Regions from separate parts of the Streptomyces sp. NPDC008150 genome, predicted to be linked through region 2. Evidence: riboswitches for the same ligand, from Rfam matches in the RefSeq annotation. Region 2 holds a riboswitch; each other region holds the start of a gene.

Region 1 (5,752 bases), on a different contig from region 2:
CCTGGTCTTCGGTGTCATCGCGTTCATCGCGGCGATCGCCACGATCAACCCGATCTGGGAGATGGGCCCCTACCGGCCGGACATGGTGTCCACCGGCGCCCAGCCCGACTGGTACATGGGCTTCTCCGAGGGCCTGATCCGCGTCATGCCCGGCTGGGAGATCAACTTCTGGGGCCACACGCTCGTCCTGGGTGTGTTCGTCCCGCTGCTGATCTTCCCGATGGTCCTGGTCGCGATCGCGGTCTACCCGTTCATCGAGTCCTGGGTCACCGGCGACAAGCGCGAGCACCACATCCTGGACCGCCCGCGCAACGCCCCGACGCGGACCGCGTTCGGCGCCGCGTGGATCAGCTGGTACTTCGTCCTGCTCGTCGGCGGTGGCAACGACCTGTGGGCCACGCACTTCCACCTGTCGATCAACTCGATCACCTGGTTCGTCCGGATCGCGTTCTTCGTCGTGCCGGTGCTGGTCTTCGTCGCCACCAAGCGGATGTGCCTGGGCCTCCAGCGCCGGGACCGCGACAAGGTGCTGCACGGCCGCGAGTCGGGCGTCATCAAGCGCCTGCCGCACGGTGAGTTCATCGAGATCCACGAGCCGCTCAGCCAGGAGCAGCTGCACACGCTCACCGCGCACAACCAGTACGCGCCCGCCGAGATCGGTGCCACCACGGACGAGAACGGCGTCGAGCGCAAGGTGCGGGCGCCGGAGAAGCTCCGGGCCAAGCTGAGCAAGTCGTACTACGGCGAGGACGGGCAGATCGCGAAGCCCACCTCGGAGGAGTACAAGGAGATCACGAGCGGCCACGGCCACCACTGATCGTCCGATCGTCGAGGCGTCGCCACGCCACGGCGAAGGGCCCCGTCCGGTTGTCCGGGCGGGGCCCTTCGCCGTGCCCGGGGCTGGATAGGGTGGACCCGTGCCCGTCGGGACGACGGGTGCCCCGACATGTGTCCCCCGAGGGGGACGGAACCCAGGAGCGGCGAAATGAGCGCTGTGACCCCCGCTGGAGGCACTACCGCGGCGGGCCGTTCCTGGCCCCGCGTGCTCGACGGGCTGCTGGAGGGCCGCGACCAGAGCGCCGACGACACGGCCTGGGCGATGGACCGCATCATGCGCGGCGAGGCGACCGACGCGCAGATCGCCGGGTTCGCGGTGGCGCTGCGCGCCAAGGGCGAGACCGTCGAGGAGATCACCGGTCTGGTCCGGGCGATGTACGAGCACGCGAACGTCATCGAGATCCCCGGCGCCACCGTCGACATCGTCGGCACCGGCGGCGACGGCGCGAAGACGGTGAACATCTCCACCATGTCGGCGATCGTGGCGGCCGGCGCGGGGGCGAAGGTCGTCAAGCACGGCAACCGCGCCGCGTCCTCGGCGTCCGGCGCCTCGGACGTCCTGGAGCGGCTCGGCGTCAACCTCCAGCTCACCCCGAAGCGGGTTGTCGAGGTCGCGGAGGAGGCCGGGATCACCTTCTGCTTCGCGGTGAAGTTCCACCCGGCGCTGCGTCATGTGGCCGCCGCCCGCGGCCAGTTGGGCATCCGCACCACCTTCAACTTCCTCGGCCCGCTGACCAACCCGGCCCGGGTGAGGGCGCAGGCCGTCGGAGTCGCCGACGCCCGGGTCGCGCCGATCGTCGCGGGGGTGTTCGCCGAGCGCGGCAACACCTCGCTCGTCTTCCGCGGCGACGACGGACTCGACGAACTGACGACGACCGCGACCTCCCGCGTGTGGGTGGTCCGGGACGGCAAGGTCACCGAGGAGCCCTTCGACCCGCGGGACGTCGGCCTCGAACTGGTGGCCGTCGACGCGCTGCGCGGCGGCGACCCCGCGTACAACGCCGACGTTGCGCGGCGCGTGCTGGCCGGCGAGAAGGGCGCGGTGCGCGACGCCGTGCTGCTGAACACCGCGGCGGCGCTGGCCGCCCTGGACGGCGGCGACGCGCCCCTCGTGGACCGCATCCGCACGGGCATCGAGCGGGCCGCCGAGTCGATCGACTCGGGGGCGGCCGGGCAGACGCTGCAGCGCTGGGCGGCGGCCAGCAACCGCTGAACCGGCGTACCCGCCTCGTACCCGCCCCCTCGGCACCCCGCGGCCCCCTCGGACGTCCACCGTTCGAGGGGGCCGTCCCGGCATCCGGACGCGGGTTGCGCGGCGGCGGACGCCTCACGTACGTTTTTCGGCAGGTCATGAGTGACAGTCATGAGGCCCCGGCCGACTGTCCGGCAACCCTCCGTCCGTGGCGGGGTGCCCCGGGTGAAGACCAGGCGGTGGACAGCAAGGTCCACGGCAAGCGCGGACCCCTCGCGCACTCCCCAGTGCGGGGCCAGGGGTCCTGGTCACCGAGGGAGTCTCTCGTGAGCAAGCGAATGCGTTAGGGCGTCGAGCCCCCTTTCCGCACACCCTTTTCCCTTCCTCCGTGCCGTGCCCCACCCTGTCCGGGTGCGCGGGCCGCACGGCGGGCTTCGCCTTGCCGTCTCCGGGAGTTCAGCCATGTCCGTCACCGCTTCTGCCACCGCCTCCACCGCCTCCACCGCCTCCACGGCCTCCGCCGAGCTCCCCGTCGCCGCCGCCACGGCCTCCGCCGAGCTGCCCGCCGCCGCCGACCCGGCCGCCTGTGCGCCGCTGCCGGTGCTGGGCCGGGACGTCACCGTCCCGCTCGTCACGGGCGGCGAGACCACCTACGCCGCGCTCGACTACGCGGCGAGCGCCCCGGCCCTCCAGCGCGTGTGGGACGACGTGGCCGCCTACGCGCCGTACTACGGCAGCGTGCACCGCGGCGCCGGCTACCTGTCGCAGCTCTCCACGGACCTGTTCGAGAACGCGCGGCGCACCGTCGCCGAGTTCCTCGACTGCCGCGAGGACGATCAGCTGATCTTCACCCGGTCCACGACCGACTCCCTGAACCTGCTCGCGGCGGCCGTCCCCGCCGGCTGCCAGGTCTTCGTCTTCGAGACCGAGCACCACGCCTCGCTGCTGCCGTGGCGCGACGCCCGCGTCACCTACCTCAACGCGCCGCGCACCCCCGGCGAGGCCGTCGCCACCCTGGAGCGCGCCCTCGCCGCCCGCGACCCGCACGGCCCGGCCCTGGTCTGCGTCACCGGCGCCTCCAACGTCACCGGTGAGCTGTGGCCGGTGCGCGAACTCGCCGCCGCCGCGCACGCCCACGGCGCCCGCATCGTCCTGGACGCCGCGCAGCTCGCCCCGCACCACCCGGTGTCGGTGCGGGACCTCGACGTCGACTGGGTCGCCTTCTCCGGACACAAGCTGTACGCGCCCTTCGGCTCCGGCGTGCTGGCCGGCCGCGCCGACTGGCTGCGCGAGGCGGAGCCGTACCTCGCCGGCGGTGGCGCGAGCCGCCGGGTGAGCCGCCGCACCGACGGCGGAGTGGACGTCGAGTGGCACGACAGCGCCGCCCGCCACGAGGCCGGCTCGCCCAACGTGATCGGCGCCTACTCGATCGCCTCCGCCTGCAAGGCGCTCACCGAGGCCGGCTTCGACTCGCTCGTCGCCCGTGAGCAGCACCTGATCGACACGGTGCGCGCCGGGCTGGCCGGGGTGCCCGAGGTCCGTGTGCTGTCGCTGTTCGGGGACGACGCGCCCCGCGTCGGCGTCATCTCGTTCGTCGTCGAGGGCTGGAACAGCTCGCACTTCGCCGCCGCGCTGTCCGCCGAGTACGGCATCGGGGTGCGCGACGGCCTGTTCTGCGCCCACCCGCTGGTGCGCACCCTGCTCGGCAGCGACCCGCAGACCCAGGGCGAGTGCGGTGCCCCCGAGGCCGCGCCCGGCGAGAAGTCGCTCAACGCCATCCGTGTCAGCTTCGGCGCCGGCACCCCCGACGAGCACGTCGAGCGCTTCGTCACCGCGGTGACCGAGCTGGTCCGGGACGGTGCCAAGTGGCAGTACCGGACCGAGGAGGGCCGCTGCGTGCCGGCGGTCTGAGCACCCTCGCGGACCGCGTGAACGGCGGCGGCGCGGAACGGGGGCGGACCACCGCCCGCACCGTTCCGCGCCGCCGCCGTTCGAACGCTCCCGCGCCCCGCGCTCAGGCGTCGAGGCCGATCGCGAACGCCGCCTCCAGGTCGTGCTGCGAGTACGTGCGGAACGCCACGTGGGTGTCCGTCCCCTCGACGCCGGGGATCTTGCTGATCCGGCCGGGGATGACGTCCGCGAGCTCCTCGTGCTCCCGCACCCGGACCATGGCGATCAGGTCGTAGGTGCCGGTGACGGAGAAGACCTCGCTGACGCTCTCCAGCGCCGCGATCGCCTCGGCGATCTCGGGGATCCGATCCACGCTGGTCTTGATGAGGACGATCGCGGTGATCACGGCAGGTTCTCTCCCTCGGGGGCGGGCGCTGCGACGTTGTGCAGGGCGGCTTTCACTCTAGTCGTACGGCCGAATCGCACCCACGCGTAGCCGAACCCCAGCGCGAAGCCCACCACGTGCGCCAGGTACGCCACCCCGGGACCCTGCGGTGCCTGCCGGGCGGCCGTCCACTGGAGGGCGAGCCAGAACGGCAGCACCACCCACGCCGGGAAGCGCAGCGGCAGGAAGAGCAGGAACGGCAGCAGGCTCGTCACCCGGGCCCGGGGGAACAGCGCGAGGAAGGCGCCGAGGACCGCCGAGATCGCACCGGACGCCCCCACCAGGGTCTGCTCGGAGGAGGCGTTGGCGATCGCGTAGCCGAGCAGCGCCAGGCCCCCGCAGACCAGGTAGAACAGCGTGTACTCGACCCGGCCCATCCGCTCCTCGGTCAGCACGCCGAAGACGTAGAGGAAGAGCATGTTGCCGAGCAGGTGCACCCAGCTCCCGTGTACGAACAGGGCGGTCAGCGGTGTCACCAGCGAGCCGGGCGACCCCTCGAACAGTTCGGCGGGAATCACGCCCCAGCGGCGGAAGCAGGCCTGCTGCGCGGCCGCCAGCGCGTCCCCCGTGCCGTACGCCGGGTCGAGTCCCGACGACGGGCCGACCGCGAACACCAGGCAGCACAGGGCGATCAGCCCGTACGTCACGGGCGCCGCCGCGAACCGGCCCGCCCACGGGCCCCGCCCGGTCCACCCGCTCCACTTACCGATGCCGATCATGCCTACAGAGCATGACGTAACGGGACGCGTGCGGACGGACCGCCTCGCCGCCGCGGACGGCCGAGCGGCGAGTACCCGCCAGGCCGTAGGGTTACGAGCCACACACGCGGGAGAGACCGGCGTGTCACGGACACCAGAAGGAAGCGAACAGCCACGATGACGGTTCCCCTGCCGACCGCCGCGACGCGGTGGCGCTGCACGCTCTGCGGAAATCTCACCCGTTTCGACGTGACGCGCTCCTCGAAGGTCGTGGAGTACGTCCACCTCGACCTCGCGGGCGAGCCGAACGTCGAGGAGCGCGAGGTGGTCAGTGAGACCATCGACTCTGTGCGCTGCCGTTGGTGCAACGCGGTGGACAAGGTGGAACTCGTGGACAGGCCGGGCGCCGGCTCCTGACGGAGCGGGCCCCGCGAACATTGGGGTGACGGATGGTGGAGAGCGCTGGCGGGGGGCCGGAGGACGGCCCCGCCGAGATGCTCGACCGTCCGCTGCCCGACGGCGTGCGGCGCCGGGTGGTGCAGATCGTCTCCGACGGCTTCGGCGGCCTGACGGTCGCCGAACTGCCGTCCCAGCTGCGGCAGTACGCGCGGTTCGCGCCGAACCGGCGGGCCAGGTTCGCCGGTAACGCCATGGCCGCGGCCCTGGAGACCGAACCGCTGTTCCGCCAGC
Region 2 (5,752 bases):
TGCGGAAACCGTCGGCGGCCGGCTCCAGGGCGGCGAACGACTCGGTGTCCGTCTGCTCCTGCGTGGCGTCGACGCGGCCCGGCGTGAACGGCACCTCGACGTCGAACCCGCCCTCCTTCGCGGCGCGTTCGACACCCACGGCGCCGGCGAGCACGATCAGGTCGGCCAGCGAGACCTGCTTGCCGCCGCCCTGCGCGGAGTTGAACGCCTCCTGCACGCCCTCCAGGGTGCGCAGGACGCCCGCGAGGCGCTCGGGCTCGTTGACCTCCCAGCCGCGCTGGGGCTCCAGGCGGATGCGGGCGCCGTTGGCACCGCCGCGCTTGTCACTGCCGCGGAAGGACGAGGCGGAGGCCCAGGCGGTGGAGACCAGCTCGGACACGGACAGGCCCGAGTCGGCGATCCGCTGCTTGAGGCCGGCGATGTCGGCGGCGTCGACCGGCTCGTACGTGCGCTCCGGCAGCGGGTCCTGCCACAGCAGCGTCTCGGAGGGGACCTCCGGGCCGAGGTAGCGGACGACGGGGCCCATGTCGCGGTGGGTCAGCTTGTACCAGGCGCGGGCGAACGCGTCGGCGAACTCCGCAGGGTTCTCCAGGAAGCGCCGCGAGATCTGCTCGTAGACCGGGTCGACGCGCAGGGCGAGGTCGGTCGTCAGCATCGACGGGGCGTGCGTCTTCGAGCCGTCGTGCGCGTCCGGCACGGTGCCGGCGCCGGCACCGTCCTTCGGCCGCCACTGGTTGGCGCCCGCGGGGCTCTTGAACAGCTCCCACTCGTAGCCGAAGAGGATCTCGAAGAAGCTGTTGTCCCAGGCGGTCGGGGTGTTGGTCCAGGTCACCTCGAGACCGCTGGTGATGGTGTCGCCGCCCTTGCCGGTGCCGAACGTGTTGTTCCAGCCCAGCCCCTGCTCCTCCAGCGCGGCGGCCTCGGGGTCGTCGCCGACGTTGTCGGCCGGGCCGGCGCCGTGGGTCTTGCCGAAGGTGTGGCCGCCCGCGATCAGGGCGACGGTCTCCTCGTCGTTCATCGCCATCCGGCGGAACGTCTCGCGGATGTCGCGGGCCGACGCCAGCGGGTCCGGGTTGCCGTTGGGGCCCTCGGGGTTGACGTAGATGAGGCCCATCTGCACGGCGCCGAGCGGGTTCTCCAGCTCGCGGTCGCCCGTGTAGCGCTCGTCACCGAGCCAGGTGGTCTCGGGACCCCAGTAGACGTCCTCCTCGGCCTCCCAGACGTCGGCACGGCCGCCGGCGAAGCCGAACGTCTCGAAGCCCATGGTCTCCAGGGCGACGTTGCCGGCGAGGATCAGCAGGTCGGCCCAGGAAATGTTCTGGCCGTACTTCTTCTTGACCGGCCACAGCAGACGGCGGGCCTTGTCGAGGTTGGCGTTGTCCGGCCAGCTGTTCAGCGGGGCGAACCGCTGCTGGCCGGCACCGGCGCCGCCGCGGCCGTCGCTGATCCGGTAGGTGCCGGCGCTGTGCCAGGCCATGCGGATGATGAGCGGGCCGTAGTTGCCGAAGTCGGCGGGCCACCAGTCCTGCGAGGTGGTCAGCACCTCGGCGAGGTCACGCTTCACCGCCGGCAGGTCGAGCGACTTGAACGCGGTCGCGTAGTCGAAGTCCTCGCCCAGCGGGTTCGCCACGGCCGGGTTCTTGGAAAGGATGCGCAGGTTCAGCCGGTCCGGCCACCACTGACGGTTGCCACCACCCTGCGTGGGGTGCGGGGCGCGCGCGGTGTGCACGACCGGGCAGCCGCCCGACTCCTCGGCTTTGGGTTCGGTGACGATTGCGTCGTGGTTCTCAGTCATGGAAATCCTTCCGGACCTGGCAGATCGCTGAGCTCTGGAGCTTGAGGGTGCGGCGCCAGGACCCGGGGCCGTTCGGGGCGGGGGGTGCGTCTCCTGCCGTACCGGTGGACCGGGGGTTCTTGGCTGTCGCCGGAACTGATCCTACGATGGACAGAGTCCAAGTCAAGAAGGGCGCCAAATCCGTATCGGCTCGCAAGCCGGACGTTACCGGCGAGACGTCTCCCGTCCCACCGCACTTGAGATAGGTGAACCAATATGAGTGACCTGCTGGGGCGACTGCGTGGACGTGGCTGGCGAATGACCTCCCAGCGCCGTGTCGTCGCCGAGGTCCTCGACGGCGATCACGTGCATCTCACGGCCGACGAGGTGCACGCGGCGGCGGCCCGGCTCCTGCCCGAGATCTCCCGCGCGACCGTCTACAACACCCTGGGCGAACTGGTCACCCTCGGCGAGGTGATGGAGGTCACCTCCGAGGGCCGCGCCAAGCGCTACGACCCCAACGCCCACCGCCCGCACCAGCACCTGGTCTGCTCGGTCTGCGGCACCATCCGCGACGTCCACCCCGTCGGCGACCCGCTCTCCGCCCTCCCGGCGGACCAGCGTTTCGGGTTCGCGGTCTCGGAGGCGGAAGTGACGTACCGCGGGCTGTGCCCGGGGTGCGCCGCCACGGCGTGATCAACGGGCCGTCGCCGGCGGGGAGTCGACGTCCGCGGGGCGGCGGGCGGCAGCCGGCCCGTCGCGCCGGGGCGGCCCGGCCCCTCCCCGCCCGGCGGGCCGAACGCCCCGGTGACCGATCGGTGGACGCGGTCTTGACGGGTGATCCGGGCCGTCCGACACTCGTCGAGGAATCCTAGTGAACAGGTAGGGAAATATGGGGCGTCCCGAGGCGGTCACCGGCCGTGGGCGGCGTACCCCGCGCGGGCCCCTGCCCCTCGTACCCCCGGCCGCCGTGCCCGCACCGGCCTCGCCCCTGCTGACCTCCCGCCGCCACATCGACCTGCTGCGGGTCTGCAGCGCGATCGGACGCGTCGGCTGAGCCGACGCGCCTCCCGCCCGGACGACGACGTACCGGCGCCCGCCCGCCACGGGCCGGCCCCGGGCGTTCCCGCGCGTGCGCGGCGCGCGGACGGGGCCCGCCGCCCCGCCGCGCGACGCGCACCGCGGACGTCCGCCCGCCGCACCGCCGCAACCGCCGTCCACGACGTGCCGTCCGGCCGTCCTCCATGCCGCGCCGCCTGCGCCCCACCCCGGGAGACCCATGTCCGTCACGCACCTCACCGCGCACCCGTCCCGCCGCCCGGTGCCCGCGTTCCGCGGCCGTATCGGACGCGACGCGCGCAGCGGCCACTACGCCGTGCCGCGCCGCTACCGCATCCACCTCTCGACGGCCTGTCCGGGCGGCCTGCGCATCGCCGTCGCCCACCGGCTGCTCGCGCTCGACGACATCTGTCCGGTCACCTTCCTGCCCGCCGTGCCCGACGGCCCCGACGGCGGCCACACCGTGCTGCGCCCGCTGTACGAGGCGAGCATGCACCACTACTCCGGCCCCGCCCTCGAACCGGTGCTCAGCGACGACTGGTCCGGCCGCATCGTCAGCACCCACGCGCCCGACATCATGCGCGACCTCGCCCGGCACTTCGGCGACGGCCGCGCCGACCTCTACCCGTGCGGCGCCGAGTCCGTCGTCCAGAGCGTCGAGCGGCTCTGCTCCGAAGGCATCGACGGCGCCGCCCAGCGGGCGGGGCGGCCCGACGCCACCGAGGCCGAACGTGCCGCCGCCGTCGATGAGTTGGACGCCGCCCTCGCCTCCGCCGAGCAGCTCGTGGGGGCCGGCCCCCACGTGACGGGACAGGCGCCCACCGCCGCCGACATCGAACTGTGGACGGCCCTGGTGCGGCTCGACACCGTGCACCGCAACCACCTGGACGCCGACGCCGTGCGCCGCGCCGCCGCCCACCGCGTCCTGTGGGACTACGCGCGGGCGCTGACCGCGCACCCCGCCTTCGGCGCCCATCTCGACCTGGCCGGCATCGACCGCCGCCACCGCGCGGGCTGCCGCGGCCTGGAGGCCGCCGGAGCCGCCGTCCGGATCCTCGACTGGGCCGCGTACGCGGGGAGTTCACCCGCGCACGACACCCGCCCCGACGACTGCTGAGCCGTACCAGCAGGTGGACCGGCGTTGACATCCGCTCGCACGCCTGTCTTAACTATCGCCCAGAACGGTCATGAGCGTCAGCGACAAGCCCTGGCTTGCTGACCGGCAACCCTCGCTCCGCGGTGGGGTGCCCCAGGTGACGACCGGACCGGAAGTGATTCGGTAAGCGCGAGGCCCGACGGGCCGGAACGGTGACGGTGACGGACATGTACGCAGCCCCCCGGACGGCGACAGGCCGTCCCGCGGGCTGCGTACAGCCGTCCGCCGAACCGCTCGTCGCCGATCGCGCCGTCGATCTGCTCCGCGTCAACAGCGCACTGTGTACCGCACCGGGCCGTGCCCGCTGTCGAGGCTGACACCGCATCGCGGTTTCCCTCTCCTCGCAGCACCTGGCCGTCCCGCAGTCTCCGGATCCCCGACGAACACCGCCGAGACGGTGTGCCGTTGTCCGCCAGCCCCCGGTTCCGTGCGTTTCTCCGTGACCGTCCCGTCCCCGCGATGCCTTCCACAGCCCCGCGGGCGAGCCGCCGGTACGTGACGCGAGCACGGCAGACCCGGGGGAGTCCGCCTCCGCTGGAGCCGTCATGAGTGAACCCCCGGGCGCCGCCGTATCCGTGGCCGCCGAGCCGACCGACGCCGGAACCGCGTCCGCCGAGAAGCGCTCCGCCGCGCACCCCGTCGCGCAGCGCGTCCTGCCCCTGCGACGCCCCGGGCGGTGGATCGCCACCGCCGTGGTCCTGGTCCTGCTGGCGCAGGTCGTGCACGGGCTGGCCACGAACCCCTTCTACCAGTGGGACCGCTTCCGCTACTGGTTCCTGCGGCCGACCGTCCTCGACGGACTCGTCGTCACCCTCGAAGTCACCGCGCTCAGCGCCGTGCTGGGGCTGCTCGGCGGAGTGCTGCTCGCCGTCTGCCGGCTGTCCGCGAGCCCGGTCCTGCGCTCGGTGAGCTGGGTCTACACCTGGCTCTTCCGCTCGGTCCCGCTGATCGTCGTCCTGATCTTCCTCTACAACTTCAGTGCTCTGTACCAGACGTTGAGCCTCGGCGTGCCCTTCGGCCCGTCCTTCGTCAGCTTCGACGAGTCCCGCCTCGCCACCGACATGACCGTCGCGGTCGTCGGGCTCAGCCTCAACGAGGCCGCGTACGCGTCGGAAGTGGTCCGCGGCGGCATCCTCTCCGTCGACCAGGGCCAGCACGAGGCCGCCTCCGCGCTGGGACTGCCCAAGCGCTACCAGTTCACCCGGATCGTCCTGCCGCAGGCACTGCGTTCCATCACCCCGAACTACGTCAACCAGCTGATCGGCCTCATCAAGGGCACGTCCCTGGTGTTCTACGTGTCGCTGCTCGACCTGTTCGGCTCGGTGCAGACGATGGGATCCACCTACCCGGGCGACATCGTGCCGCTGCTGCTCGTGGCCACCGTCTGGTACCTGATCCTCACCAGCGCCGTGTCCGTCGTCCAGTTCTACGTCGAGCGGTACTTCGCCCGGGGCGCCACCCGCACCCTGCCGCCGACCCCGTTCCAGAAGCTCCGCACCGGCCTGGGCGACCTGCGCGAGCGCGTGCGCAAGGAGACCGCCGTATGAGCACCACCGCCCCCGCGGCCCCCGCCGGCACGGCCCCCGTGGCCGTCGAGATCCGGGACGTCCACAAGTGGTACGGCACCCAACGCGTGCTCCAGGGCATCGATCTGACGGTCCGTCCGGGCGAGGTCACCGTGATCCTCGGCCCCTCCGGCTCCGGCAAGTCCACGCTGCTACGCGTCGTCAACCACCTGGAGCGGCCCGAGATCGGGCACGTCA
Region 3 (5,752 bases), on a different contig from region 2:
ACCGCGCCCGAGCCGCACCCCGGGGTCGCGGCCGTCCGCGCGGAGCTGCCCGCCCTCCTGGAGGCGGCGGGCGCCGCCGAGGGCGCCTGGGTGGAGGAGAAGGGCGGCCGGGCGGTCGCGGTGCACACCCGCCGCGCGCCGGACCCGCAGGCCGCCTTCGAGGCGCTGCGCGGCCCGCTCGGCGCACTGGCCGCCCGCCACGGCCTGATCGTCGAGCCGGGCCGGATGGTCCTGGAGCTGCGCCCGCCCGGCATGGACAAGGGCGTCGCGCTCACCGAGTACGCACGGGAGACGGGCGCGCGGGCGGTGCTCTACGCGGGGGACGACCTGGGCGACCTGCCGGCCTTCGCCGCCGTCGAGAAGCTGCGCTCCGAGGGGGTGCCCGGCCTGCTGGTGTGCAGCGGCACGTCGGAGGTCGCCGAACTCGCCGAGCGCGCCGACCTGGTGGTGGACGGCCCGGCGGGGGTCGTCGCCCTGCTGTCGGCGCTGGCGTCCCGGCTGGGCTGACCGCGCGGGCCGCGCGACGCGGAGGGGCCCGGACCGTGCGCCGGTCCGGGCCCCTCCGCGTCGCGCGGGGTCAGCCCTTCAGCTCGTCCAGCTGCTGGAGGAACCACTGCGCCGGCGGCAGCGCCGTCGCCGCCGCGGACAGCCGCTTCGTGCGCTCCGCGCGTTCGCCCGGCGCCATGGTGAGCGCCTCGTGCAGGGCCCGCGCGGTCGCGCTCACGTCGTACGGGTTCACGGTGAGGGAGTCGTCGCCCAGTTCCTCGTACGCGCCGGCCTCCCGCGACAGCACCAGGGCGCAGCCCTCGTCGGAGACGACCGGCACCTCCTTGGCGACCAGGTTCATGCCGTCGCGGATCGGGTTCACGAGGGCCACGTCGGCGAGCCGGTACGCGGCGAGCGAGCGCGCGAAGTCGTCCTTCACGTGCAGGACGACGGGCTTCCAAGTGGCCGTCCCGTACTGCTCGTTGATCTCGTCCGCGACCCGCTGGACCTCGGCGGTGTAGTCGCGGTAGACGGCGAGGTCCTGGCGCGAGGGGTAGGCGAAGGCGACGTGCGTGACGCGCTCGCGCCACGACGGCTCGTCCTCCAGGAGCTGCCGGTAGGCGAGCAGCCCGCGCACGATGTTCTTCGACAGCTCGGTGCGGTCCACGCGGACGACGGTGCGGCGGGCGGAGCCGTCGGGTGCCGTGCCGATCTCCTCGCGCAGGGCGGCCATCCGCTGCTCGACGTCGTCCTCGTGCGCCCTGCGGCGCAGGAAGTCGGCGTCCGCGCCGAGGCCGTGCACGCCGACGCGGGTGCCGCCGAGCCCGTCGGCGAACTGCTCGGCGCAGGCGGTGAAGGCGTCCGCCCAGCGGTGGGTGAGGAAGCCGAGCCGGTCGGCGCCGAGCATGCCGTCGAGGACCTGGCGCGCGATGTCGTCGGGCAGCATCCGGAAGTACTCCGGCGGCGCCCACGGGGTGTGCGAGAAGTGGCCGATGCGCAGGTCGGGCCGCAGTTCGCGGAGCATGCCGGGCACCAGCGTGAGGTGGTAGTCCTGCACCATGGCGACCGCGCCCTCGGCGGCCTCCTCGGCCAGCGCCTCGGCGAACGCCCGGTTGTAGGCGACGTAGTTGGCCCACTGGCGGCGGAACTCCGCGTCGAAGACGGGCTCCAGGGGCGTCTGGTACAGCATGTGGTGGACGAACCAGAGCACCGAGTTGGCGATGCCGTGGTACGCGTCCTCGTGCACGTCGGCGGGGATGTCCAGCATCCGCACGCCGTCCTCGCCGACACCCCGGCGCACCGCCTCGCGGTCACCGTCGCCGAGCGCCGAGCAGACCCACAGGGCCCCGGCGTCGGGGCCGATGGCGGAGAGGCCGGAGACCAGTCCACCGCCGCCCCTGCGGGCTTGCAGGGAGCCGTCCTCCCGCACGTCGTACGAGACCGGACCGCGGTTGGACGCGACCAGCACCTGGGCAGCGCCGGGGGAGGAAGCTGAGGAAGCCATACGCCTCAACTTAGCCCGGCCCCCAACCGCTCAAACGTACGGACATGCCGTGATGGAAGCGGCCAGTCCGTATACAACCGGCGGAGTCGGTCACTCCCTGTCCGCTTTCGTGCCGCTTTCCGACTGCTTTCGGCCGGATTTCCGCACGGGTCGGGCGTGTCACCGTGACCGCCCGCAGGTTTCCGGCCGGTACGCGCGTACCGGGCCGCGCGGCCGGACGGGAGGCGGCGTCCGGTGCGCGCGCACCGGACGCCGGCGGCCCGCGCGTACCGCGCACCGGCGGCCACGCCGAGGTTTCCCGTCGGGGCCCGCCCGGCCGTCGACGTCCGTACGCCGCGGGGGTCGGTCCCCGCGGCGTACGGACGTCACGCGACCTTGCGGGCGGTGTATTCGGCGATCTCGGCCATCGGCGGGCGCTCCTCGGTGTCCACGGAGTACGTCCGCGGCTCGAAACCGCCCGCCCCCCGCTCGAACTGCGTGAGGGCGGGCCGGATCAGGTGCCCGCGGGCCAGCCGGAGCTGCGCGGTGCGGTAGATCGCGGCGGCCATGCGGCCCAGCGCCTGCCCGTCCTGGTGCCGGTGCTTGCGCACCCCGACGTCGACCTGGGCGAGGGCGTCGAGGCCCACCAGGTGCAGCGCGTCGACCAGCATGCCCAGCTCCACGCCGTACCCGACCGGGAACGGGAGCTGTTCGAGCAGCGAGCGGCGGGCCGCGTACTCGCCGCCGAGCGGCTGCACGAACCCGGCGAGCTGCGGCCAGTGCATGTTCAGCAGCGGGCGCGCCATCAGCTCGGTGACCCGGCCGCCCTGGCCGGCCGCACCGCCCAGCGGACGGTCGTACATCGCCTTCACCAGGTCCACGTCCGGGTCGGTGAGCAGGGGGCCCACGATGCCCGTGACGAAGTCGCTGGAGAACTCCTTGAGGTCGGCGTCGACGAAGCACACGATGTCGCCGCCGGTGGCGAGCAGCGAGCGCCACAGCACCTCGCCCTTGCCCGGCACGGTCGGGATGCGCGGCAGGATGTCGTCGCGGTGCACGACCCGGGCGCCGGCCGCGGCGGCCACCTCGGAGGTGCGGTCGGTGGACCCGGAGTCGACGACGACTATCTCGTCGACCAGCGGGACCTGCTGCATGAGGTCGTGACGGATCACGGCGACGATGTCACCGACCGTCGCCTCCTCGTTCAGCGCGGGCAGCACGACGCTGACCGTCGAACCCGAGGCGCGTTTCGCGGCGAGGATCTTGTGGAGCGGGCGATCGGTCACGGACCAGGAGCGTGTGCTCAGCCAGCGCTCGGTTTCTTCCAGCACGGCGGCTCCTCACGTAAGTGCGACAGGCGCGGGATGCGGGACACGGGACGCGGTCGGGAGAACCCTCCGGAATGTCCCTACTGGATCTTCGTGGATCCGGCTCGTTCGGACCGGACCGCCCGCCCCGTCTCCGGGTGTGATCCATCTCGCGGTGCGGACGGCTATCTCAACTGTCCTGGCCTTCGGTTACAGTCTTGAACAACGCGGATGACCATCGCATGTCGTAGGCCGCCCGCACCCACAACCGAATACCGCTCATCCAGAGGGGCAGAGGGACACGGCCCGTTGAAGCCCCGGCAACCCTCCAGTCGGTTCTCGTGCGTACGCGCGGCGAGGCTCCCGGCTCGGGAAGGTGCCAAATCCGTCTCACGGCGAAGTGCGCCGTGAGGAAGATGAGGAGAAAGGGCCTCCCCTCCATGGCTGTGCAGACCGCCGCAAACACCTCCCAAGCCGCCGGATCGGTCGATCTCGGCCCCGCCGCCGCGCTGTCCTGCCGCGAGTGCGGCCACCGCGTCCCGCTCGGTCCGGTCTTCGCCTGCGAGGAGTGTTTCGGCCCGCTGGAGATCGCCTACGACTTCTCGGCGTACGACACCGAGGAACTGCGCAAGCGCATCGAAGCGGGCCCCGCGAACATCTGGCGCTACGCGCCGCTGCTGCCCGTCCCCGCCGACGTGGCCGACAAGCCCAACATCAACCCCGGCTGGACCAAGCTGGTCAAGGCCGACCGCCTCGCCGCCGAACTGGGCATCACCGGCGGCCTGTTCGTCAAGGACGACTCCGGCAACCCGACGCACTCCTTCAAGGACCGCGTCGTCGCCCAGGCCCTCGAAGCGGCCCGCGCCTTCGGCTTCACCACCCTCTCCTGCTCCTCCACCGGCAACCTGGCGGGCGCGGTCGGCGCCGCCGCCGCGCGCGCCGGACTGCGCAGCTGCGTGTTCATCCCGCACGACCTGGAGCAGGGCAAGGTCGTCATGGCCGCCGTCTACGGCGGCGAGCTCGTCGGCATCGAGGGCAACTACGACGACGTGAACCGCTTCTGCTCCGAGCTGATCGGCGACCCGGCCGGCGAGGGCTGGGGCTTCGTCAACGTCAACCTCCGCCCGTACTACGCGGAGGGCTCCAAGACCCTCGCGTACGAGATCTGCGAGCAGCTCGGCTGGCGGCTGCCGGACCAGCTCGTCGTCCCGATCGCCTCGGGCTCGCAGCTCACGAAGATCGACAAGGGGCTGCGGGAGCTGATCGAGCTCGGCCTCGTCGAGGACCGTCCGTACAAGATCTTCGGCGCCCAGGCCGAGGGCTGCTCGCCGGTGTCCGCCGCGTACAAGGCGGGCCACGACGTGGTGCGCCCGCAGAAGCCCGACACCATCGCCAAGTCGCTCGCCATCGGCAACCCCGCCGACGGCCCCTACGTCCTCGACATCGCCCGCCGCACCGGCGGCGCCGTGGAGGACGTGACCGACCCGCAGATCGTGGACGCCATCAAGCTGCTCGCCCGTACCGAGGGCATCTTCGCGGAGACCGCGGGCGGCGTGACCGTCGGCGTCACCCGCAAGCTCATCGAGAGCGGCGCGCTCGACCCCACCCTGACCACCGTCGTGCTGAACACCGGCGACGGCCTCAAGACGCTCGACGCGGTCGCCGGCACCGGCCTCACCGCGACGATCCGTCCCAACCTGGACTCCTTCCGAGAGGCTGGCCTCGCATGAGCGTGACCGTTCGCATCCCGACCATTCTGCGTACCTACACGGGCGGCAAGGCCGAGGTCCCGGCCGAGGGCGCCAGCCTCGGCGAGGTCATCGCGGACCTGGAGAAGAACCACGCCGGCATCGCCGCCCGCGTCCTGGACGACCAGGGCAAGCTGCGCCGCTTCGTCAACGTGTACGTGAACGACGACGACGTCCGCTTCGAGCAGGGCCTCGACACCGCGACGCCCGAGGGCGCCGGCGTCTCGATCATCCCGGCCGTCGCGGGCGGCTGACCGCCCCGGCAATTACCTTCGGTAGCGTCGATTACCGAGCGTTCAACGAATCGCCCTCTCCGGCCAGGAAACGGAGGGGGCGATTCTGCTTGGTTGAGCGCGGTACAGTTGGGGAACCAGTTGCGGCTTGCTCGGACAGGCGCCCTTGAATTCGCGCTCGCGGGGCGACGAGAAGTAGCCAAACTGTGTGGTTCTTTTGCGCCTTCTATTCCTTTTATAGGGCCCGACTTGCCCTGAATTTCGTCGACTTCTGGGTATATTCCCGACCGGTCGTGCCCAGAATTCTCGTCCGATTGACCTGTTGCAGACGGCAGTGGTGCGGATACATTCAGCCGCGGTCGACGCGTTCCGGCGCACGCCCCCAGCGTGGGGGGTGAGGTCTGACCCGGATTCGCGAAGTGCGGATCTGTGCAAGGGCCAGTAATAGGGGAGTTAGGCATGGCTCAGGGCACCGTCAAGTGGTTCAACGCGGAG
Region 4 (5,752 bases), on a different contig from region 2:
CAGCACACCGGCAACGGCCGGGCCGATCAGCCGGGCGGCGTTCAGCGACAGGATGTTCAACCCGGCGGCCCTGGGGATCAGCGGCCGGCCCACCAGTTCCCTGACGAAATACAACCTGGCCGGGTTCTCCACGGTGAACACCGCGCCCAGCGCGAAGGACAGCACGTACAGCAGCCAGAGCGGCGCGTACCCGGACAGCACCATGACGGCCAACAGCACGGCTTGCGCCGCGTACAGCGCCTGCGTCCACAGCAGCAGCCGGCGCCGGTCGTACCGGTCGGCGATCACCCCGCCCCACAGGCCGAACAGCAGCACCGGGGCGAACTGGAGCCCCGCGACCCAGCCGAGCGCCGTACCGCTGTGGGTGAGGGTCAGCACGAACCAGTCCAGCGCCACGCCCTGCATCGCGCTGCCGATGTTGGAGACCAGTCCCGTGCTCCAGTAGATCCGGTAGTCCCGGACCCGGAGCGCGGCGAACACCCCAGTGGGTTCGGCGTCGTTGACAGCCATGGGCCTTCCTTCGCCACGAGCGGCGGGCGGTCGTGGGCGGGCGGTCGCGGGGCGGGAGCGCGGTGCGCGCGGGTGGGTCCGCGCGGCGGCGGGCAGTCCGTCCGGTGTTCCGTCTCCCGTGCCGCGCGGCGGCCCGCCCCGCGTTCCTGTCCGGCGCCGCGTCCGGTGTTCCGCCCCCGTTTCGCCTCGCGGTCCGTCCTGGTGGAGGTCCGCGCGGGACGTGGGGGCGACGTGCCCCCAACAGGGCTCAGCCAGTGCTCAACCGGGGCTCGGCCGCGGCTCGGCGCGCCGGCGGCGGCCGGGACGGCGGGCCCGACGGGCGAAGGGAGGGGGGAAGCGAACCCGAACGCGGCGAACCGGCCACGTATCGGCAGAGGAGGGAAAGGGCGAACCGGGCGGGGCGGTTCAGCTACAGGTCTGGTCGAACTGATCTGCGCGGCGACCCGCCCAGAACGGGTCCAGCAGCACGGTGGGTGCCTGCCCTGCGATCTCCATGCCCCGGATCAAAGCACACGGCCTGTGCAGCGTCCACCGACCGTCCCGCCCTCTGAGACAGGACGACTTTCTTCGCGCGGGATCCCGTTTTCGGAGGCTTCCGGGCATTGACGTCCGAGGAAACCGCTCCATACGATCGCGGCCGGCATTGAGTGTCAGCGTCAAGCCCTGGCTCGCTGACCGGCAACCCTCCACCGCGGTGGGGTGCTCCAGGTGAAAGCCCGGCGGGATCACCGGTGATCCCGCAAGCGCGTGGCCCCGTCGGGGCCGGAGACCGAGGGGGGAACGCATGCGGCAGCACCACGCCGGCCAACGGGCCTCCTCCTCCGTCGCCATGGTGTTCTCCCGGCTCTCCCGGCGGCGCCACATCGACCTGAAGCGCTCCACCAGCTGTCTCTGTCACGCCTGACGCGCTTCCCCCACGCCGCCTGACGAACAGTCACCGGCCGTCGGCTCCGCACGTTTCCCGTCCCCGTGTCACCACCTGCCCAGGGCTCCGCCCCGTCGTACGCGTCCGCCGTCACCGGCGTCCGCCCGCCGGGTCCGCGCGCTCCGCGCCGGCGTGCCCGCACACGCCTGCGCACCCGGCACTCCGATTGAGGAGAACCTCTTCGTGACCGTACTTCCGGCACTCCCGGCCAGAACCACCCGATGGGCGGCGCTCACCGCCCTCCTGACCACCAGCATCCTGCTGACCGCCTGCGGCACCGGCGGTGACGGCTCGGGCAGCGGCTCCTCCGACGCCAAGCCGAAGTCCGGCGGCACCCTCACCTTCGCGGTCAGCTCCGACGCCGGCTGCGTGGACCCCCAGCAGGTCGGCAGCAACGACACCATCTACTCGGTGCGCCAGATCGTCGACTCGCTCACCGACCAGGACCCGAAGACCGGCAAGATCGTGCCGTGGCTGGCGAAGAGCTGGGAGGTCAGCGACGACGCCACCACCTTCACCTTCCACCTGCGGGAGGGCGTCACCTTCAGCGACGGCTCCAAGCTCACCGCCCAGGTGGTCAAGGACAACTTCGACGCGGTGCCCGACCTCGGTCCGCTGGCCTCCCTCGCCCAGGGCTACCTGGCCGGCCTGAAGAGCACCACCGTGGTCGACCCGAACACCGTCAAGATCACCTTCGCCGCGCCCAACGTCCAGTTCCTCCAGGCCACTTCGACGCACTCGCTGGGCATCGAATCCGCGGCGAGCGTGAAGAAGACCCCGCAGCAGAAGTGCAGCGACGGCGTCAGCGGCTCCGGTCCGTTCGTGCTGGACAAGTACTCCCAGAACCAGTCGGTCACCCTCTCCAGGCGCGCCGGCTACAACTGGGGCTCCTCGCTGTGGGCGAAGACCGGTGAGGCCTACCTCGACAAGCTGGTCTTCAAGGTCGTCCCGGAGGCGGGCGTGCGCTCCGGCAGCCTCCAGTCCGGCCAGGTCGACGCGATAGGCAGTGTCGGCAAGGCCGACGAGACCGCCCTCCAGGGCGGCCAAGTCAACCTTCAGCGCCGCGCCAACCCCGGTCTGGTCTTCGGCCTGACCGCCAACAGCTCCCGTCCCGCGGTGAAGGAGACCGCGGTGCGCCAGGCGATCAGCTACGCCCTGGACCGCAAGGAGATCGCCTCCACGGTCTTCCCTACCGGCACCCAGCCGGCCACCAGCGTCCTCGCGCACACCACCCCCGACTACACCGACCTCTCCTCGGAGCTCACGACGGACCCCGCCAAGGCCAAGTCCCTGCTGGACGCGGCCGGCTGGAAGGCCGGCAGTGACGGCATCCGTGCCAAGGGCGGCAAGAAGCTCAGCCTGAGCATCGTCTGGATCCCCAACGCGGCCACCAACCAGCCCGCCCTGGAGCTGATCCAGCAGCAGCTGAAGGCCGTCGGCATCGGCACCACCCTCAAGCAGGTCCAGCTCCCGCAGTTCGCGACCGTGCTGGCGGGCGGCGACTTCGACCTCTCCTGGGGCAACGTGACCCGGGCCGACCCGGACATCCTGCGCGGCCAGTTCTCCACCAGCCTCACCAACTTCTACCGCCTGCCGAAGAGCCCGCTGGACACCACCCTGTCCGAACAGGCCGGCGCCGCCGACACCGCCAAGCGGTCCCAACTGGTCGCCGACGCTCAGAAGGAACTCATCGAAAACGCCTACACGGTCCCCGTGGTGGAGCTCCAGACCCAGCTGGGCGTGTCCAAGAAGGTCCACGACCTGAAGTTCGACGCCTCCAGCCGGATCCAGCTGCACGACACCTGGATCGGCTGACCGTGCGCCGCTACGTGGTCAAACGTCTGGCCCAGGCGGTCGGCGTCCTGTGGGCGGCCTACACGGTGGCCTTCCTGGTCCTGGACTACCTGCCCGGCGACCCGGTCACCGCGATGGCCGCGGGCGGCCTCGACTCCGGGCCGGTCGACCCGGAGCGGCTCGCCGCCCTGCGCCACCAGTACGGCTTCGACAAGCCCGTACTGCTCCAGTACGCGGACTACCTGGGCCGGGCGGTGCGGGGCGACTTCGGGGACTCCGTCTCCACCGGCCGCCCGGTCACCCGGACCCTGGCCGACGCCCTGCCGCAGACGCTCCAACTGACCGGCGCCGCCCTGCTCCTCGCGGTGCTCCTGGGCGGCGGCCTCGCGGTCGCCGCCACTTACACCTCCCGGCGGTGGCTGCGGCAGTTCCTGCTGTCGCTGCCACCGCTGGGGGTGTCCGTCCCCACCTTCTGGGTCGGCCTGCTGCTGGTGGAGGCGTTCTCCTTCCGGCTGCACTGGTTCCCGGCGTTCGGCAACGACGGGGTGCCCGGCCTGGTCCTGCCGGCCCTGACCCTGGCCGTCCCGACCGGTGCCCAGATCGCCCAGGTCCTGGCCAAGAGCCTGCTCACCGCGCTCGACCAGGCGTACGTCGAGACCGCGCGGGCCAAGGGCGCCGGGCGCACGCGAATCCATCTGCGGCACGCGCTGCGCAACGCCTCGCTGCCCGCCCTGACCGTCGTCGGACTGCTGGTCGGCCAGCTGATCGCCGGCTCCGTGGTCGTGGAGACGGTGTTCTCCCGCGACGGCCTCGGCCGGGTGACCGCCTCGGCGGTCACCGTCCAGGACATCCCGCTGGTCCAGGGAGTCGTGCTGTTCGGCTCGCTGATCTTCGTGGCGAGCAACCTGCTCGTCGACCTCGTCTACCCGCTGCTCGACCCTCGGATCGTGGTGGCCTCCGGCAGAAAGGCGCGCCTCGCATGAGTCAGAGCCTTCTCGGCGACCCGGCCGAGACCGCCCTCGCCCCGGCCCGGCAGGCCGGTCCGCAGACGGAGGCCCCCGCCCCCGGACCGGCGCGCCGCCGCCCCGACGTCCGGGAGGTACTGCGCTTCCTGGGCGGTCGCCCCGGCCTGCTGCTGTCCGTCGTCATCCTCGTCCTGATCGTCCTGGCCTCCTTCCGGCCGGACCTGTTCACCTCCCAGGACCCGCTGAAGGGCGTGCCCTCGCACAACTTCAGTGCCCCGAGCGCAAGTCACTGGTTCGGCACCGACGAACTCGGCCGGGACGTCTTCTCCCGCGTCGTCCACGGCGCCCAGCTCTCCCTCAAGGCGACCCTGATCGCGGTGCTGGTCGCGTTCGTCGTCGGCGGACTGCTCGGCGTGGTCGCCGGGTTCGTCGGCCGCTGGGTGGACGACGTGCTGATGCGGTTCGTGGACGTCCTGCTGTCCATCCCCGCACTGTTCCTCTCCCTCGCCCTGGTCACCGCGCTCGGCTACGGCACGGTGAAGGTGGCGGTCGCGGTCGGTATCGCCAGCGTCGCCTCCTTCGCCCGGGTGGCGCGGTCCGAGGTGCTGCGAGTGCGGCAGGCGGTGTTCGTGGAGGCGTCCCGCTCCTGCGGCGCCCGCTGGTACTCGGTCCTCGGCCGGCACGTCCTGCCCGGCGCGGCCGGTCCGGTGATCGTGCTCGCCACCCTCGACTTCGGCACCTCGATCCTCGCCGTGTCGGCCCTCAGCTTCCTCGGCTACGGCGCACCGCCGCCCGCCCCCGAGTGGGGGACGCTGATCTCCGAAGGCCGCAACTACCTCGCCAACGCCTGGTGGCTGACCGCGCTGCCCGGCCTGGCCATCGCCGCGACCGTCCTCGCCACCAACCGGGTGGCCCGGGCCCTCGACGGCGAATGGGCCCGTCGGCGATGACCGCCGCGCAGCGGGGGCCGCGGCCCCAGGCGGAGATACCGGCCCCGGCCACGCCCGAGCCGGCGACCCCCGCGCCCGAGCCGGGGACCACCCCTCGGGGGGAGACCGAGTCGCCCCGGGGCGGCAGCCGTCCGGCGCCCCCGGCCGTCACCGCGCCCGGTGCCGGGAGCCCCGCCGTGGCGGCGTCCCCCGGCACCGCGCACCGGCCCGAGCTCCCGGCAGCGGGCCGCACCCCGCCCACCACCGAGAACCGACCCGGAGCGGACCAGAACATGACGAAGACACCGCAGCCCCTGCTGGAGATCCGCGGCCTGTCCGTGTCGTACCGCACCCGGGGCGGCACCGTCCCGGCCGTCCGGGGTGTCGACCTCGACGTGTGGCCCGGCCAGGTCACCGCCGTGGTCGGCGAGTCCGGCTCGGGCAAGAGCACCACCGCGCACGCCGTGACCCGTCTCCTCGCGGCCAACGGACGTATCGACTTCGGCACCGTCCGCTTCGGCGGCCAGGACCTGGCGACCCTCTCCGAGGCGGAGCTGCGCCTGGTGCGCGGCGCCCGCATCGGACTGGTCCCGCAGGACCCGACCGTCTCCCTCAACCCGGTCAGGCGC

What was found. A riboswitch is a leader RNA that binds a small molecule or an ion and turns the genes downstream of it on or off. The one in region 2 is predicted to bind S-adenosylmethionine.
Region 1: another riboswitch for S-adenosylmethionine. It lies ahead of ACFZA0_RS03885 (aminotransferase class V-fold PLP-dependent enzyme); the one in region 2 lies ahead of ACFZA0_RS24760 (ABC transporter permease subunit).
Region 3: another riboswitch for S-adenosylmethionine. It lies ahead of thrC (threonine synthase); the one in region 2 lies ahead of ACFZA0_RS24760 (ABC transporter permease subunit).
Region 4: another riboswitch for S-adenosylmethionine. It lies ahead of ACFZA0_RS25125 (putative leader peptide); the one in region 2 lies ahead of ACFZA0_RS24760 (ABC transporter permease subunit).

The regions. Positions count from the first base shown of each region.
Region 1 covers NZ_JBIBHJ010000001.1:890,774-896,525, forward strand. Annotated here, with positions in the region: gene ACFZA0_RS03875 (cytochrome b N-terminal domain-containing protein) at 1-817, shown strand, start outside; gene trpD (anthranilate phosphoribosyltransferase) at 986-2,050, shown strand; SAM riboswitch class IV at 2,184-2,300, shown strand; gene ACFZA0_RS03885 (aminotransferase class V-fold PLP-dependent enzyme) at 2,492-3,940, shown strand; gene ACFZA0_RS03890 (Lrp/AsnC ligand binding domain-containing protein) at 4,044-4,325, opposite strand; gene ACFZA0_RS03895 (rhomboid family intramembrane serine protease) at 4,322-5,083, opposite strand; gene ACFZA0_RS03900 (hypothetical protein) at 5,240-5,479, shown strand; gene ACFZA0_RS03905 (NYN domain-containing protein) at 5,512-5,752, shown strand, end outside.
Region 2 covers NZ_JBIBHJ010000010.1:280,172-285,923, forward strand. Annotated here, with positions in the region: gene katG (catalase/peroxidase HPI) at 1-1,795, opposite strand, end outside; gene ACFZA0_RS24745 (transcriptional repressor) at 2,051-2,470, shown strand; gene ACFZA0_RS24750 (putative leader peptide) at 2,667-2,831, shown strand; gene ACFZA0_RS24755 (glutathione S-transferase C-terminal domain-containing protein) at 3,054-3,950, shown strand; SAM riboswitch class IV at 4,017-4,125, shown strand; gene ACFZA0_RS24760 (ABC transporter permease subunit) at 4,535-5,536, shown strand; gene ACFZA0_RS24765 (ATP-binding cassette domain-containing protein) at 5,533-5,752, shown strand, end outside.
Region 3 covers NZ_JBIBHJ010000004.1:378,782-384,533, reverse strand. Annotated here, with positions in the region: gene otsB (trehalose-phosphatase) at 1-507, shown strand, start outside; gene ACFZA0_RS13430 (trehalose-6-phosphate synthase) at 578-1,990, opposite strand; gene ACFZA0_RS13425 (glucosyl-3-phosphoglycerate synthase) at 2,356-3,300, opposite strand; SAM riboswitch class I at 3,553-3,699, shown strand; gene thrC (threonine synthase) at 3,717-5,006, shown strand; gene ACFZA0_RS13415 (MoaD/ThiS family protein) at 5,003-5,278, shown strand; gene ACFZA0_RS13410 (cold-shock protein) at 5,717-5,752, shown strand, end outside.
Region 4 covers NZ_JBIBHJ010000011.1:28,496-34,247, forward strand. Annotated here, with positions in the region: gene ACFZA0_RS25120 (MFS transporter) at 1-510, opposite strand, end outside; SAM riboswitch class IV at 1,150-1,262, shown strand; gene ACFZA0_RS25125 (putative leader peptide) at 1,295-1,414, shown strand; gene ACFZA0_RS25130 (ABC transporter substrate-binding protein) at 1,619-3,250, shown strand; gene ACFZA0_RS25135 (ABC transporter permease subunit) at 3,253-4,212, shown strand; gene ACFZA0_RS25140 (ABC transporter permease subunit) at 4,209-5,144, shown strand; gene ACFZA0_RS25145 (dipeptide ABC transporter ATP-binding protein) at 5,417-5,752, shown strand, end outside.